DNA from 3 places in the Pseudoalteromonas sp. 78C3 genome. Region 1 is predicted to be linked to each of the others. Evidence: predicted binding sites of a transcription regulator. Region 1 holds the regulator's gene; each other region holds the start of a gene.

Region 1 (5,828 bases):
ATGATGGCAACGCTAAATTTTATTGAACAAGGCCTTCGCGTTTTAGATGTTGAGCGCCAAGCACTTAGTGATATTGCACAATATGTAGATGAAAATTTTCATAACGCGTGCCAATTAATGTACGACTGCGAAGGCCGTATTATTGTCATTGGTATGGGTAAATCAGGTCATATTGGCAATAAAATAGCGGCAACCCTTGCAAGCACTGGCAGTCCAGCATTTTTTGTTCACCCTGGTGAAGCAAGTCATGGTGATTTAGGGATGATCACTAAAAATGACGTGGTTATGCTTATTTCTAATTCAGGGGAGACCAGCGAAGTTTTAAATATCATTCCGGTTTTAAAACGACTTGGTGCCAAAATGATATCGATGACTGGCAATACGCAATCAACCATGGCGACCCTTGCTAATGTACATGTGTGTATTAAAGTAGAAAAAGAAGCCTGTTCATTGGGTCTAGCTCCTACATCAAGTACCACTGCAACGCTTGCGATGGGCGATGCCATGGCAGTTGCATTATTAGAAGCTCGCGGGTTTACAGCTGATGACTTCGCGCTATCTCACCCAGGTGGTAGTTTAGGCAAGCGCTTATTACTTACTTTAAAAGATGTTATGCACAGCGGCGCAAATACACCTATTATTAGCGTTTCACAAACAGTTAAAGACGCCCTTATTGAAATGTCTGCTAAAGGTTTAGGTATGACAGCCATTGTTGATGAAAATCAGCAGCTCGTGGGATTATTTACCGATGGCGATTTGCGTCGTATTTTAGAACAAAGAATTGATATTCATACAACACAAATAGATGTTGTTATGACTAAGTCATGTACTACGGCTACACAAGATATTTTAGCCGCTGAAGCGCTTAATATTATGGAACACAAACGTATAAATGGCTTAATCGTCGTCAATGAGAAAAACCAACCTATTGGCGCATTAAACATGCAAGACCTATTAAAAGCAGGAGTATTATAAATGCAATTTGAAGAACTCTATCAACCGCTGAGCGATGATGCAAAAGCACGCGCTAAAAAAGTAAAGCTACTTATATGCGATATTGATGGTGTATTTTCTGATGGCCGTATTTATCTTGGTAATCAAGGTGAAGAGCTAAAAGCATTTAATACAAAAGATGGTTTTGGCATTAAAGCGCTTATAAACAGTGGCTTTGAAGTGGCTGTAATTACTGGTCGTCATTCACAAATAGTGCAACAACGTATGAGCAGCTTAACCGTACAGCATATTTATCAAGGCCAAGAAAATAAGCTCATTGCCTATCAAGAATTAAAAGACAAACTCAACCTTAGCGATGAACAAATTGCTTATATCGGTGATGATGGTCCTGACATGCCCGTTATGGAATTAGTCGGCTTTGCTGTTGCAGTAAATGATGCCCATCCACTTATTAAACGTTTATCACACTATGTAACGCAAATGCCTGGCGGCTTTGGTGCAGTAAGAGAGCTCACCGACTTACTTATGCTTGAAAATGGTAAAGCATTGACTACACAAGGCACTAGTTCATGAATGCAGCGCGCATAATATTAAGCGTTTTATTCATTAGCTGTATGGTTTGGCTTTGGTACCCTTATTTTACACAAACAAATATTGTGCCTCAGACTGAGCCTGAAGTTATTGCCAAGCCTGATTACATAGCCATAGAACTCAAACAAACAGCCTATGACGAACAAGGTAAAATTAGCCACAAAGTCACTGCGGCTAAAATGGAGCTATATCAACAATTAGGTTTTACGTTTTTTGAAAAACCTATTTTTACTTTATATAACGAAAAGCAAACGTGGCAAATAAATGCAGACGAAGCAACATTATACGAAGACAAACAATTAATTTTAGAAGGCAATGTGGTTGCCAAAAACTTAACCGATAACGCCATGATAGACAAAATCAATGCTGATAATATTCAGGTAGATATAAAGCTATTAACAATGCGTTCGGAGCAACCCGTTATCATCACTGGACCCAATTTAAAAATCACTGGTAAAGGCCTAGAAGCCGACTTAAAAACCGAAGTGATAAAACTAATTAACCATACGCGAACCATATATTATGACCAATAAAATATTAAAATCACTTATTATTCCTACACTTATACTAGCATTTAATAGTAGTGCTGCAGAGCAAAACACGCAACCGACTGCAAATCAAATTTCAATAAGCGCCGATAAGCAAGAAGGTCAATTAAAAGCTAATGTCGGAATTTTTGAGAAAAACGTTGAAATTATTCACGGTAACCGCCGTATCACAGCCGACCGCTTAGAAGTACATAAACGCGATGAACTTGGTGATAATAAACAATTATTAATTGCTACAGGTAGCCCTGCGCACTTTGAAGAAAAGCAATCAGATGGCACGACTATGAGCGCCAGTGCTGACGAAGTACGTTATGATGTATCTAAGCGTTTTTTAACGCTTGTTGGTAATGCACAAGTATCGCAAGCGGGACAAAAAATAAATGCTAAAAGCATTACCTACGATATAGAGCAGCAGCTAATCAGTGCCGAAAAAGATGAAAACTCAACTGACCGCGTTCACACAATTTTAGTGCCAATCGAGACTAAAAAAAGTAAAAAAAGCGACAAAGGTCAACCATGAGCACATTAAAAGCAGAGCTATTAGCAAAGAGCTATAAAGGCCGTGAAGTTGTAAAAAACGTCGGCCTTGAAGTCAAAGCTGGCAGTATTGTTGGCTTACTTGGCCCTAACGGCGCAGGTAAAACCACCACGTTTTATATGATAGTAGGACTTGTACCTAGCGACAAAGGTAAAATATCGATAGACGATAACGATATTACTCTTTTACCTATGCATAGTCGTGCTAGATTAGGCATTGGCTACTTACCGCAAGAGTCTTCAATATTCAGAAAGCTGACTGTTTATCAAAACTTAATGGCCATTTTAGAAACGCGCAAAGAGTTAAATAAACAAGCTAGAGAAGACACTCTCGATAAATTATTAGATGAATTTAGCATACAACACATTCGTGATAGCCAAGGTATGGCGTTGTCGGGTGGCGAACGTCGTCGTGTGGAAATAGCACGTGCGCTGGCAGCAGATCCTAAATTTATATTACTGGATGAACCATTTGCAGGTGTTGACCCGATTTCGGTATTAGATATAAAGAAAATAATAGAACATCTTAAAAATCGTGGGATTGGTGTATTAATTACCGATCATAACGTAAGAGAAACCCTTGATGTTTGTGAAAAAGCCTACATTGTTTCTCATGGGGAGCTGATTGCATCAGGTACTCCAGAACACGTATTAAATGATAAAACAGTACGCGATGTTTACTTAGGCGAGCAATTTAGGCTGTAACATTTACGCCATGTCTTTAAGCATCTGCTAGTATTAATTATAACAACATAAAAGGATTGTTAGAGATACATGAGGCAATCACTACAGCTGCGCATGGGCCAGCAACTTACAATGACTCCACAGTTGCAACAAGCTATTCGTTTGTTGCAACTCAGTACATTGGATCTCCAGCAAGAAATACAAGAAGCTCTCGACAGCAACCCGCTATTAGAGGTTGAAGAAGCAGACTATTCAGAAGACGCTGCTGGTAAAAACGAGCAAAAAGCAGATACAGATGACATAACTGTTAGCGCATCTGCCGATGATGCTCCAAGCGAATACGAACAAGATAGTGGTGAAGCACTTGCAAAAGACACGCTAAGTGACGACATGGCTATGGATGTTAGTTGGGATGAGTACATGAGTGCCGCCCCAGCAGCATCATCGGGTCCGATGCCTGAAGACGAATCAATATACCAAGGCGCCTCTACTGAAACGCTCCATGAGTATTTAATGTGGCAGTTACAACTAACGCCATTTAGCCCTACAGACGAAGCGATTGCTATTGCTATTGTAGAAGCCGTCGATGATTCAGGTATTTTAACACTAAGCTGCGAAGAGATTTTAGAAAGCTTCAATCAAGAAAACGAAGATGATAACGAAGTCGAACTTGATGAAATTGAAGCTGTATTAAAACGCATCCAACTGTTTGATCCTGTTGGTATTGCTGCGCGTAGCCTACAAGAGTGTTTATGTATTCAGCTTAACCAGTTTGATAAAGAAACACCTTACATTAATGAAACAAAAATGATTTTAACCGAGCATATTGATTTATTAGCTGCTCGTGACTATCGTACATTAATGAAGAAAACTAAGCTCAAAGAAGAAGAGCTTAAAGAAGTAATGACATTAATACATACTCTAAGCCCTAAACCTGCAGATACTATTGTAAGAGAAGAATCTGAGTATGTTATTCCTGATGTGTCAGTTAAAAAAATTAAAGGCCGCTGGGTTGTTGAGTTAAACCCAGACAGCATGCCTAAAATTCGTGTTAATAGCCAATACGCGGCAATGTCTCGCACTGTAAAATCCAGTGGTGACAGCCAGTTTATTCGCTCGCATTTACAAGAAGCTAAATGGTTTATTAAAAGCTTAGAAAGTAGAAACGACACGCTATTAAAAGTAACAAATTGTATTGTTAAGCAACAACAAGGCTTTTTTGAACACGGTCCTGAAGCCATGAAACCAATGGTTTTAAATGATGTTGCTGAAATGGTAGAAATGCACGAATCAACAATTTCGCGCGTAACAACCCAAAAGTATATGCACACACCCCGTGGTATATTTGAGCTTAAATACTTTTTCTCAAGCCATGTAAGCACCGAAAACGGTGGTGAATGTTCATCTACAGCAATCCGTGCGCTTATCCGAAAATTAATCGCAGCAGAAAACTCAGCAAAACCATTGAGTGATAGCAAAATAGCGGATATATTGGCTGAGCAAGGAATTAAAGTAGCGAGACGTACAATCGCAAAATACCGCGAATCTCTGGCTATTCCACCGTCAAATCAACGTAAAAGTTTGATTTAAGACGCAAAAAAAGAGGGTAATGCTTATGCAACTAAACTTAACTGGTCGTCACGTAGAATTAACCGATTCACTAAGAGACTATATTAATACCAAATTTGCGAAGCTAGAAAGACACTCTGATCATATTAATAATGTTCATGTCATTCTCGATGTAGAAAAATTAAATCAAAAAGCAGAAGCCACCATACACGTAAGCGGTGCTGAGTTATTTGCCTCTACAGAACATCAAGATATGTATGCCGCCATTGACTCGTTGATCGACAAGCTCGATCGACAAGTAATTAAACACAAAGAGAAGCTTGCTCGACACTAATATGATGAAATTAAGCTCACTTATATGCCAGGACTGCAGCAAAGCTGCGGTCCTTTTTAATAGCAAAAAAAGAATTTTAGAGTTCATTAGCGAACTTGCTCACGACAAACTTCCGTATTTACCGCAACAAGATATTCTTAATGCTTTAATGAGCAGAGAAAAATTGGGTAGTACAGGTATAGGGCGTGGCATTGCCATTCCTCATGGAAGAATGAGCGGTGCAGAAGAGCCTTTGGCTTTAGTACTCGTTAGCGAAACTCCAATAAATTTTGATGCAATCGATAATCGCCCTGTTGATATTTTCGTCGCACTCATCGTACCAGATGGCGATAACCAGCAGCACTTAAAGACTCTAGCAACCATTGCTGATAAACTAAACAACAAAGATTTTTGTAAACAGTTACGCAGTGCAAAATCAGATACTGAGCTTTACCAAGTTATTATCAATCAATCATAGTTTTATAAAGGGTGTTAAATGGAGTTAATTATCATAAGCGGCCGTTCTGGTTCTGGAAAGTCGGTTGCTTTACGCATTGTAGAAGATTTAGGTTATTATTGCGTAGATAATATTCCAGTTAACTTGCTTCCTTCATTAGTTCGCAGTGTGTCTG
Region 2 (5,828 bases), on a different contig from region 1:
TATCTATAGGCTGAATACTTACTTCATTAGCATTGCCTGTATAGGTAATAATAAAGTCACTGGCAGGGAGTTCACTGCCCTTACCGGGCTCTACCGTTGCAGTCATACCGGCAGTACCCGTGTTAGCTTGATACGCATAAGCGCCAACGGTAGGAATATTAAAAATATTACCCCCTAGCTGACCTGTTGCATCCATACCCAATTTGTTTTGTTCGTTAAATGCATCGGCTATAGCTAAGCCCATTTGACCAATTTGGTTTTGCGCAGGGACTAATATGTCATCTCTAAAAGCAAGTAAGCCGCCAATTTTGCCTTTAAGCTTACTTACATCAACTTCAAGCGGCACTGCTTTGCCACCATTAACGTCAAGCGTGAATTCTTTAAAATTAGGATCGGGGTCGCCTGTCATCGAAAATAAGTTAAATGCACCATTTTGCATAACCACCGCTTCGCCTGTGCCCATAAAAACGAGTTTTTCGCCATTTGGACCATCAAGCGTTTCTATGTCTATTAGCTCTGATAAGTCGCGTATTGCTTTATCGCGTTCGTTATAGGTAGAGCTCGCATCTGCGGCGTTATTAGTGCCATTAACTGCTGCAATATTTTGATTTAGCGTGCTAATACTTTGAATTAGTGAGTTTGCTTCATCTGAAAATATTTCGAGCTGCTCGTTCACTACACTTTTTTGATCAAGCACGATGCCCGAAAGCCTATCCATTTGATCAATTAAGCTTTGCGCATCTGTCATTACTAATGAGCGGGCAACGGTAGATGACGGTTGATTTAGCGCTTCTTGCACGTTATTAAATAAAGAGTTAATTCCGGTCGAAAGGTTGTTCGACTCTTCAGAAAAAATAGTATCAACTCTATTTGCCTCAGTAATAAACTGATCGAAAAACGATTTATTAGAGGTGTCACGATTTAGCTGTGACTGAGCAAACTCGTTTAGTAATCGGTATGTTTCGCCTCGCCCTACTTGGTTATCAACCATAGTGGTAAATTCAGTACGCTCACGTACGTAGCCTACGGTATTTACATTGGCAATATTTTTACTTGTCGTTTGCAATAGCTCCGAGCTTGCTCTAACCCCAGAACTGGCAATGTTTAATAAATTAAACGACATGTTACTCTACTCCTTGGCGGATCACGTTTGCCGCAATGTCTTTTAGCTGACTGCTATTGAGCACTTTTTTTATTTTGCTGGCATAATTTGGATCGGTTGCATAACCTGCTTTTTGTAATGAATCTAAAAAGTCATTTGGTTTTGCTGTATTTTGTAATGCTTCTTTGTAGCGTGGGTTTTGCGTTAAAAAATCAACAAAGTCGTTCACGCTATCTTTAATTGAATCGTAGGCTCTAAAGCTGGCTTGTTTTTTAACGGGTGTGCCTTGCTCAAACTCAAGCGTTACTTTGCTTGCTTTATCGCCTTCCCAGCTTTTATCCGACTTAATATTAAATAAGTTATTTGAGCTGCCACCGTCACTTTTATTAATAATGTGTTTACCCCAACCGGTTTCAAGTGCCGCTTGTGCAACCATTACCGCTGGGTTTAAACCAATTTTTTGCGCTGCAGTTTTAGCGTGTTCCCACACTGAACTTACAAACTCTTCTGCATTTTTAAATGTTGGGCTATCGGTTTTAGACTCTGCAGTATCGACTTTAGGCTCAGCAATATCGGCTTTAGTACTCTTAACGATAAGATCGGGTTGCTTATTTTTTTGCTCATGAGGAAGAGCGGAACCGACTTGCGTATCGCTAAAAATATCGTTGGTTGTTCTAAGCACAGAGCCTGGCATAAAGTTTTTAGACTCAGGCGATAACTGCTGAACAATTAAATCGGCAAGGCCTAACGAGCCATTTGATGAAAGCTCTGTAGAAAGTTGCTGATCGTGCATTTCTTCAAAAAACTTTACGCCACTTGAATTAAATGGACTGTCTTTATCTTCAAATGCTTCGTTAGCTTTGCGCATTCCTTTGAGCAACATTTGCGTAAAAATAGCTTCAAATTGTGCGGCCGCTTTTTTGAGCGCAGCTTTGGAAGCATCAGTTGATGCATCGCCACTCGTTAAGGCTTCTTTACGAAGTGAATCTAAGTTGCCTAAATCAAAAAAGTTTTGTTTATCGAGGTGATTAGTTTCCATCGGCTTTTTGACACAAAATGAATAATGTAGTTAAAAATGCAAAAATTGAGCCACTACCGATAAAACAAGGAAGATAAAAATAATAATTTTAAGTTACTGTAAATAAAAGAGCTCTAGATCTTTGTTTAATAGATATAGAGCTTTGAGTGACACGTTACTTGCTTTAGTTTTTAAATAACGATCAACTGACCATTAATTGCGCCCGCTTCTTTTAGCGCTTCTAAAATAGCCATTAAGTCACCAGGCGCTGCGCCTACTTCGTTAATTGCGCGAACTAAATCGTCAAGACTTACCCCTGGGTTAAATACAAAAGCGCGCGAGTCGTCTTGGTTTACATCAATAATACTTTGCTGCGTGACAACTGTATCACCGTTTGCTAGCGGATTTGGCTGCACTACATTTTGCTGCTCAGCAATGGTGACTGTTAAACCGCCATGGGTCACTGCAGCAGGCTGTAGGGTTACATTTTTACCAATAACAATAGTACCTGTACGCGAGTTAACTATAATTTTAGCGGCCATGTCAGCTGGCTTAAATTCTAAGTTTTCGAGTGTTGATAAGTACGATACACGCTGGGATGCATCGCGTGGTGCTATGACACGAATAGAAACAGAATCAATTGCTTGTGCGCTATTTGGGCCGACTAAGTCATTAATTGTTTTTTCTAGGCGTTTTGCCGTTGTAAAGTCTGGGCGGTTTAAGTTGAAGGTAATGTAATCGCCTTGCATAAACGGGCTTTCTACGGTGCGTTCAACTGTTGCGCCATTGGGAATTCGTCCAACTGTAGGAGTATTAATTACGACTCTACTTCCATCAAGGCCCTCTACGCCTAGGCCTCCCACAATTAAACTACCTTGTGCAATTGCATACACGTTACCGTCTACACCCTTTAAAAAAGTTTGTAATAAAGTGCCACCACGTAAACTGCCTGCACTACCAATGGAAGAAACCGTAATATCTATTGTTTGCCCGGGCTTTCTAAATGCGGGTAATTCTGCATGCACAGCAACAGCGGCAACATTTTTAATTTTAGGACTTTGAGTTGAAGGTAGCGTAATACCAAAGCTGTTCAACATGCCTCTAAAACTTTGTTGTGTATATGAGTTTTGCTCGCCAGTGCCCGGCAAGCCAACCACTAAGCCATAACCAACTAATTGGTTAGAGCGTACGCCTTCAACCATAGACACATCTTTTATGCGCTCAGCACTGGCAGTAAACTGCCAACCTAATAACACAACTAAACATAAAGCTTTAAGGCTATTCATGTTGTTACCCTCTAAAATGGAAACAGCGAACTGCTAAAGAAACGTGTAAGCCAACCAGGACTTTGCGCTTCTTGCGTTTGCCCTTTACCTGAGTATTGAATACGTGCATTAGCAATACGATTTGATTCAACCGTATTATCGGCGCTTACGTCTTGAGGGCGTACTAGCCCTTCTAAACGAATAAACTCTTCGCCGGTATTAAGCGTTAGCCATTTTTCGCCGCGTATAACTAAATTACCGTTAGGTAAAACGCGCATTACATTAACCGAAATATCGCCCACTAAGCTGTTTGATTGGTTTGATTTTGAATCGCCTGTAAACGACGAATCACTACCAATACCAAACTGAATACTATCGCCACCTATATTTACAGGTAGACCACCTAATCCAATAACGGGGTCTAAGCTTGCGTCGGTTTCTTTGTCTGTTTCTGTTTTAGCGGCTTTTGTTGCTTGAGTAGACTCTTGCAATTTAACCGTAATTATATCGCCAGTACGTAGCGCTTTTTTATCAGAATATAAGTCGTTTGATGTATGAGTATTAAACAATGAACCTGTGGCTACCAGCGGCTCTAAAATAGGCTCGGGGTACATAGGTGCGTAGTAAGGGTCGTCCTGCACTACTTCACTATTTTGCGTAGACATACAGCCACTTAAAAATAATGTGCCCGCTGTAAATAAAATAATATTACGCATAATTCCCCCTACTCTATTAAAGCTGTTGATTGATATAACTCATCATTTCGTCAACGGCCGAAATTACTTTTGAGTTCATTTCGTAAATACGCTGAGTTTCTATTAGATTTACTAGCTCTTCAGTTACATTTACGTTTGAAGTTTCGAGTGAGCCTTGAATAATGCTACCTAACCCTTCAACACCCGGGTTACCTTGTACCGGCGCACCACTTACAGCGGTTTCGGTATAAAGATTTTGACCGATTGGCTCAAGACCCGACGGATTAATAAAGTCACTAATAGTCAGCTGACCAATGACCACGTTATCGGCTTGACCTGCAACACGCACAGATACTTCGCCGTCTTGCGAAACCGTAATTGATTGCGCATCATCAGGTACATTCATTTCTGGCTGAATAACATAACCAGCGCCCGATGTTACAATTCGGCCATCGCCATCAGTAGTAAACTGACCGTTGCGCGAGTAAGCAATATTGCCATCTGGTTGCAGTACTTCAAAAAAACCTTCACCAGAAATCATCCAATCTAGTGAGTTTTCGGTGGTCAACATGTTGCCTTGCGTAAACTCTTTTTGGTTAGCTACAACTTTAGCACCCGCACCTAGCATTAGGCCCGATGGCATTTCGGTATCTTGCGATGAACGACCACCTGGTTGATTAATATTTTGATAAAGTAAATCTTCAAATATAGCGCGGCTTTTTTTGTAACCTACAGTACTCGCATTCGCTAAGTTATTTGAGATAACCGATATATCGGTTTGTTGAGCGTCTAGCCCAGTTTTACTGATCCACAATGCTGGATTCATAATCGTGTCCTCATTTTAAAGTTAAACTATGCGTAATAACTGATCTTGACGCTCGTCAATTTCTTCAGCTGTTTTCATTAATTTCACTTGTAATTCAAATTGGCGCTGGTGGCTTATCATGTCGACCATTTCGTGAACAGGGTTCACATTTGACATTTCAAGCGAACCACTTAAAACTTTTACATTGGCAGAGGTATCTACTGTTACATTTGCTTTTGGTCTAAATAAACCATCGTTACCTTTTTCGAGCTGTGAGCTATTTGCTTCTACCACTCTAAGCGTGTCTATTTCTTCTAAAAAGTTAGCGGGAGCGCCTTGCGGTCGAACTTGAATAGCGCCATCTTGGCTAAACCCTATTTTTTCGACTGGAACGGGTAAAATAACAGGTCCCCCTTCGCCAATAACTTGACGACCGTGGCTGGTTACGAGCATGCCTTGAGCAGTAATGTTTAACGTACCCACTTTTGTATAAGCTTCATTACCGGAGGCATCTTGCACTGCAAGCCATGCGTTATCGCTCATCGCGATATCTAAGTCTCGCCCGGTTTGAACAATGCCCCCCGATACCATGTTTGAACCCGGACGCTCTTGCATTGAAAATACACGTGTAGGCAAACCTTCGCCAAACGCTTGCATAGAACGTGCTTGCGCAAAGTCAGCTTTAAAACCCGTTGTATTTGCATTTGCCAAATTATTGGCTTTTAAAGCAAGCCCTTGTAGGCTTTGCTTAGCGCCAGAGGCCGCAATGTAGACCATTTTGTCCATAGTATCGACTCACATAAAAAATCTCTGAACTTACAAATGCAAAATAGATGCCAGATTAAATTTGACGCAACATTGAGAGGTATTTAGAAGGGCTTGCAAAGAGGACTTATAAAAAAGGCTGCAAAAATGCAGCCTAATATATTTAATGGGGTTTAGC
Region 3 (5,828 bases), on a different contig from region 1:
GTGTAGGCCGCAAAGGTCGTGAATTTTGGGGGCCTTATGCCATCTCAAAATTTGCAGTAGAAGGTATGATGCAAACATGGGCATGTGAAGTAGGCAAAACGAATATTCGTGTAAACTGTATTAACCCAGGCGCTACTCGTACTTCAATGCGAGCTGCTGCATATCCAGGTGAAGATAGAGACGCACTTGCTACACCAGAGGATTTAATGCCTACATATTTATATCTAATGAGTGACGATTCTAGTGAAGTGAATGGCGAATCGTTAGATGCTCAAGTAAAAAAGTAATTTAGAGTTTAAATAATTTAAACAACACATTAAAAAAGCCGCAATTAGCGGCTTTTTTGTGTTCAATAAATAACTAATTGATTATTTACGTTTAGTCGGCTTAACACGCTGATTGTGTTTTTTAACTGCTTTACGAATTTGGTTGATTTTAGCGCGTTTATCTTTGCGTTTTTCAGGCATAACAGAAAGCTTAGTTTGTGTTTCGCGGCCTAATTTAACGGTTTTACGCAAGTAGTTTACTGTTTCTAAATCATACTCCATCCAACCACCTTGTGGCACGCGCTTATCAAGCTCTAGTTTACCGTAACGAATACGAATAAGACGAGATACTTCCGCATCTTGAGACTGCCATAAACGACGAACTTCACGGTTACGCCCTTCATTTAACGTTACGTTAAACCAACGGTTAACGCCTTCGCCACCCATAGGGGTTACAGTCGTGAATTTGGCTGGACCATCTTCAAGCTCAACACCACGTAGTAAGTTTTTAACCGTTTCATTGGTTACTTCACCAAATACACGTGCAGAGTATTCACGCTCTACTTCATAGCTTGGGTGCATTAAACGGTTTGCTAGTTCACCATCGTTTGTAAAAAGCATTAAACCCGATGTATTGACGTCTAATCGACCAACCGCAATCCAGCGATCGCCATCAATACGAGGAAGTCGGTCAAATACAGTACGACGCCCTTCAGGATCTTTACGTGTGCTTAACTCACCTTCTGGTTTGTTATACATAATCACACGACAGATTCGGTCTGCTTTTTCTTCGATTTTTACACTGTGTCCGTCAACACGAATCAAATCGGTTTCTTCAACACGGTCACCTAACTTTGCCACTTTACCGTTTACACTAACGCGGTTTGCGTCAATGTATTTTTCCATTTCACGGCGTGAGCCTACGCCTGCACGGGCTAAGACTTTTTGTAACTTTTCACCTTGTATAATACTCATTCGGATGGTTCTCTCACAGAAGGATCGCTCAATAACTGGTTAATTTTACTTTGCTGCTCTGTTGGCAACGCAGGTAAATTTTCAAGTCCAGTTAACGAAAAATAATCTAAAAATTGCTTAGTAGTTGCATATAAAGCCGGCTTTCCCGGAACCTCTTTATGCCCTACCACTTTAACCCACTCTCTTTCGAGTAAGGTTTTAATAATATTCGAACCCGTAGTAACACCTCTTACTTGCTCAATTTCGCCGCGTGTAATGGGCTGCCTGTATGCAATAAGTGATAATGTTTCCAGTAAAGCACGCGAGTATTTTGGTGCGCGTTCTTGCCACAAGTTATTTAACCAAGGGCTTAAACTACTGCATGCCTGAAACCGATACCCACTACCCACTTCAACTAAGCGAATACCACGAGTTTGAAAATGTTCTTGTATTGTATCTATTGCGTCATTTATTCGTGCCATAGAAATAGCTAAATCTATTAATACGATGTCTTTGAGGTGGCGTTTACTAACAGGCTTATCTGCAACAAAAATAGCTGCTTCAATGATCTCAACTAGTTGTTCATCACTAATTCGCCGACCCGCCATACACACTCTTAACAAATAAAAATACACAGCCATCTATTATGACAGAACAACACCAAACTAGGAAAATATATCTATCAAATAACTAAATTTAAAACACAAAAAAGCCAGTGACTAGCACTGGCTTTAATCTTACTTACTAAAATGGTAACTATTAGTTACTTTTAAAAGCTTCTAATGCATCATCTTCAGCTACTGCGTTACCGTATTTTTTAATGTAACCCATAAACTCGCTTTTACTGATGCGCTTATCTTGGTTTTTATCCATGTAACCAAAATGATTTGAAATATCATCATCGTTACCTTCAACTACCGAGATATAGCCATTGCTGTCGTTATCTAAGCTTGAAAAACTGCTTTCAATTTTATCGAATTTAGCAATTTCAGCTTTAAATGCCGACTCACTTACTTCAGAATCAGTGGCTACTTTGCCATTATTAAGCTTCATATAAGTGTTAAATTCTTTGCGGCTAATTTCGTTATCCATATTGGTATCAATATTTGAAAAATGGCCCCAAATGCTATCGTCATCAGCTTCAACTTTTGAGATGTAGCCATCGCTATCATTATCTAAACTTGCAAAGTCACTGTCTATTCTTTCAAGACCTTGATTAGATGAACAAGCCGCTAGGCTTAATGATGCTAAAATAGTGGCTGCTAATGTTAACTTTTTCATAAGACGTATCCTTCGTAATTAATTAAATGTCACTTTAACTAATACAAATCCAATGCCAATAATAGTTAACTTATAATAATCAATAACTTAATCTCGGTCGGTATATTTATTAAACAGTTTCAATAAGTTAAGCTTGCAAGCTTTGCAAACAACCTTGTAATTTTTGCAAAAAAATACCCGGTAAAAACCAGGCATTTCAATTTTACTTATATAGTTAAGCTAACAATTAGATTGCTGCGTTTTGGTAGCGTTTAACAAACTCAGTAACGTTTTGACCATTACATTTTAATGAGTTTAGGTTACCAATTTTTTGACGAACAGGTGCTAAACCTTGTTTTAAAGCCGTCATACATAATTGAGTTTCTTGTTGGGCGTCTTTTGCAAATACTTCTACTTTCTCAACTGATGCGTTGCTTAATGTCGTTTTTTTAGCAATATCACGAATATCTTCACCATTACATAAAATGCTTTTAGAAAAACGAGATAGGTAAACACCGTGCTGGGCAGCTTCTTTACGAGCAACGCTAAAGCCTTCGTTTGCACTTAGTACACATAACTTAGACTCAATTTTGTTATCTTGGCTAAAGTAAGTATTGCTTTGAGCTGACGCAGTTGCAGATGCTAGTAAAGCAGTGGCTAAAAGTAGTTGAGTTTTCATGAGAGATCCTATTTGAACGAGCTAAAAAAGTGAATTTCGCGCATTATATATTCAATAAAGTTAAGTTCAATTGAATTTTTTATTTATTTAAATAATTAATATTGTATTCACAATGTTTAAACTTTACCCATCATTTGATCAACATTTGCGCAGCTATTATCTCAATTCAGTCATGTTATGTACGCGTATTTACTGATACAATTTAATCTATTAAATAGAACCAATTTTAAGGTAAATTTTATGAAAGTGATTTCTTTCAATATCAATGGTCTGCGTGCTCGTCTTCACCAATTACAAGCAATTATCGACAAACATCAACCAGACGTTATTGGCTTGCAAGAGATTAAAGTTCACGACGAAGCATTCCCATTAGAAGATGTACAAAAAATGGGATATCACGTCTACTTTCATGGTCAAAAAGCGCATTATGGCGTAGCTATGTTATGCAAAAAAGAGCCTAAATCGGTCTTAAAAGGTTTTGCCACCGATACAGATGAATCGCAAAAACGCATGATAAGCGTCACTGTTGAACAAGAAAACGGTCGCGACCTTACTGTCATGAATGGCTATTTCCCACAAGGTGATAATATTAATCACGAAACTAAATTCCCTTATAAACGTCAATTTTATAAAGATTTAATGACACACCTTGAAACCAATCACACACCCGATCAAGACGTCATCGTTATGGGTGATATCAACATATCACCTACCGATTTAGATATTGGTATTGGCGACGTAAATGCTAAACGTTGGTTAAAAACGGGTAAATGTTCTTTTCAACCGGTAGAGCGTGAATGGCTTGCAACATTACTTAATTGGGGTTTTAAAGACACCTTTAGAGAGCAAAACCCCGAAACAGACGATCAATACTCGTGGTTTGACTATCGCTCTAAAGGGTTTGTAGATAATCGAGGACTTCGTATAGATGTAGTGCTTGCAACCAATGAGCTTGCAGCACGCTGCATAGATACAGGTATTGATTACGAACTTCGCGGTATTGAAAAACCGTCAGATCATGCCCCTATATGGTCAACATTTAAGTAATTATTATGCTAAGCCTAACAATACAGGGGCTACTTTGGGCTCTTGTAATTATTATTGCTCTATTAAGCTTTGATAAAAAAACATATAAAACATTGCTTAGTACGCCCGTCCGTCAAACTAGCGTACTTGCGTGTGCGTTAGTGTTTGCAGTGCTTTGGCGAATAAAGGCTGGCATTTTAACTGGCCTTGATTTACACATCCTAGGTGTTACGGCTGCTACATTAATTTTAGGCTGGCGATTGACTATTTTAAGTAGCCTACTTGCCACAGCCCTACTCGCTGCCTTTGGTCAAATTGAACTTGAGCTGTTACCAGTACAACTGCTTATTGGTGCGTTTATTCCTATTTTATTGAGCTATCTTGGCTTTATAATTAGTTACCAATATTTACCTCGTCATTTTTTTGTTTATATATTTGTTTGTGCGTTTATAACCGCAGGATTTATAGCCTGTATAAAAATAAGCCTAGGTGCTTTATTTTACTTAGCTATAGGGCAATACAATTGGCAAGAACTTGCAGATAACTACGTTTATTTAAGTGCCATAATTTGGTTTCCTGAAGCAATGCTCAACGGCATGGCTATAACAATTATGATCACCTATCGCCCGCATTGGGTAAAAACTTTTTACGATAAGGACTACCTAGGCTCATGAGTCTTGAATATCAATGCCCGCTGTGTAACCTAGCACTTTTGAAAACTGATTCAACACTTCGTTGTGCTAACAACCACAGCTTTGATTTTGCTAAAGAAGGCTATGTTAATTTACTGCCTGTGCAACAGAAAAATTCAAAACAACCGGGTGATTCACTTGAAATGGTACAAGCCAGACGTGCATTTTTAGAGCGTGGGTATTATCGTTTTTTACAGCAAAGCCTTAGTGATATAATCAGTAATATAAGTGCAAAAACTATTATTGATTTAGGATGCGGTGAAGGGTTTTATACCCAAGCAATAGCGAATAAAACAAATGCTGTTGTATTCGGCGTCGATATTTCAAAATCAGCGGTTAAATATGCAGCTAAGCGCTACCCTAATTGCCAATTTAGTGTGGCATCAATCAGCCAAGCGCCCTTTAAAAGCCAATTTGCTGATGTACTTGTAAGTGTATTTGCACCTTTGTTTGAGCAAGAGCTTGAACGCCTAGCAAATCAAAACGCAACATTAGTGGTTGCAAGCCCAGGACCTTGTCATTTAAAAGAGCTAAAATCTTATATATATTCAGAAGTAAACGAACATACTGAAATAGCCACTCCAAAAGGATTTCAAAAATCAGAGCAGATCCTTTTAACAGAGCATGTAGCGCTTAGCTTTACTGATATTAAAAACTTAATAATGATGACGCCATTTGCATGGAAATTTAGACCCGAGCACTGGACAGCACTCGAAGAAAAAGGTGAACACACTGTCACCTTATCGTTTTATATTACTCAGTTTACCAAAATAGATAATGATGTAACTCTCTAAAACTGCTCTTTAGTAAACGCCCTGTCCATTTTATCAAACATATCTTTAAGTAAATTGGCAAGCTCCATATAACGGGGCTTGTTTTCACTTAACTGCGTTTGATATCCATTAGCTGCCATTTTAGTGTACAGCTCGTTATACCATTTTTGCATCGCAG

Evidence for each region. Region 1 encodes sigma-54, which starts transcription at its own class of promoters, with help from an activator protein. Its sites were predicted from a motif close to GTTGGCACGNNNNTNGNNT; they were not measured.
Region 2: a site for sigma-54 is predicted at 2,178-2,196, ahead of flgJ (flagellar assembly peptidoglycan hydrolase FlgJ). Genes of this name have one in related genera too.
Region 3: a site for sigma-54 is predicted at 2,543-2,561, ahead of CXF76_RS20215 (EF-hand domain-containing protein). Genes of this name have one in related genera too.

What each region holds. Positions count from the first base shown of each region.
Region 1 covers NZ_PJAV01000145.1:20,583-26,410, forward strand. Annotated here, with positions in the region: gene CXF76_RS10550 (KpsF/GutQ family sugar-phosphate isomerase) at 4-975, shown strand; gene kdsC (3-deoxy-manno-octulosonate-8-phosphatase KdsC) at 976-1,527, shown strand; gene lptC (LPS export ABC transporter periplasmic protein LptC) at 1,524-2,078, shown strand; gene lptA (lipopolysaccharide transport periplasmic protein LptA) at 2,068-2,613, shown strand; gene lptB (LPS export ABC transporter ATP-binding protein) at 2,610-3,335, shown strand; gene CXF76_RS10575 (RNA polymerase factor sigma-54) at 3,405-4,904, shown strand; gene hpf (ribosome hibernation promoting factor) at 4,930-5,217, shown strand; gene ptsN (PTS IIA-like nitrogen regulatory protein PtsN) at 5,222-5,674, shown strand; gene rapZ (RNase adapter RapZ) at 5,693-5,828, shown strand, end outside.
Region 2 covers NZ_PJAV01000070.1:4,031-9,858, forward strand. Annotated here, with positions in the region: gene flgK (flagellar hook-associated protein FlgK) at 1-1,123, opposite strand, end outside; gene flgJ (flagellar assembly peptidoglycan hydrolase FlgJ) at 1,125-2,141, opposite strand; gene CXF76_RS00945 (flagellar basal body P-ring protein FlgI) at 2,312-3,406, opposite strand; gene flgH (flagellar basal body L-ring protein FlgH) at 3,418-4,101, opposite strand; gene flgG (flagellar basal-body rod protein FlgG) at 4,118-4,906, opposite strand; gene CXF76_RS00960 (flagellar basal body rod protein FlgF) at 4,928-5,671, opposite strand.
Region 3 covers NZ_PJAV01000177.1:24,262-30,089, reverse strand. Annotated here, with positions in the region: gene CXF76_RS20230 (YciK family oxidoreductase) at 1-287, shown strand, start outside; gene rluB (23S rRNA pseudouridine(2605) synthase RluB) at 369-1,241, opposite strand; gene scpB (SMC-Scp complex subunit ScpB) at 1,238-1,828, opposite strand; gene CXF76_RS20215 (EF-hand domain-containing protein) at 1,980-2,501, opposite strand; gene CXF76_RS20210 (hypothetical protein) at 2,728-3,159, opposite strand; gene xthA (exodeoxyribonuclease III) at 3,400-4,206, shown strand; gene CXF76_RS20200 (energy-coupling factor ABC transporter permease) at 4,212-4,859, shown strand; gene CXF76_RS20195 (putative RNA methyltransferase) at 4,856-5,671, shown strand; gene yfbV (terminus macrodomain insulation protein YfbV) at 5,668-5,828, opposite strand, start outside.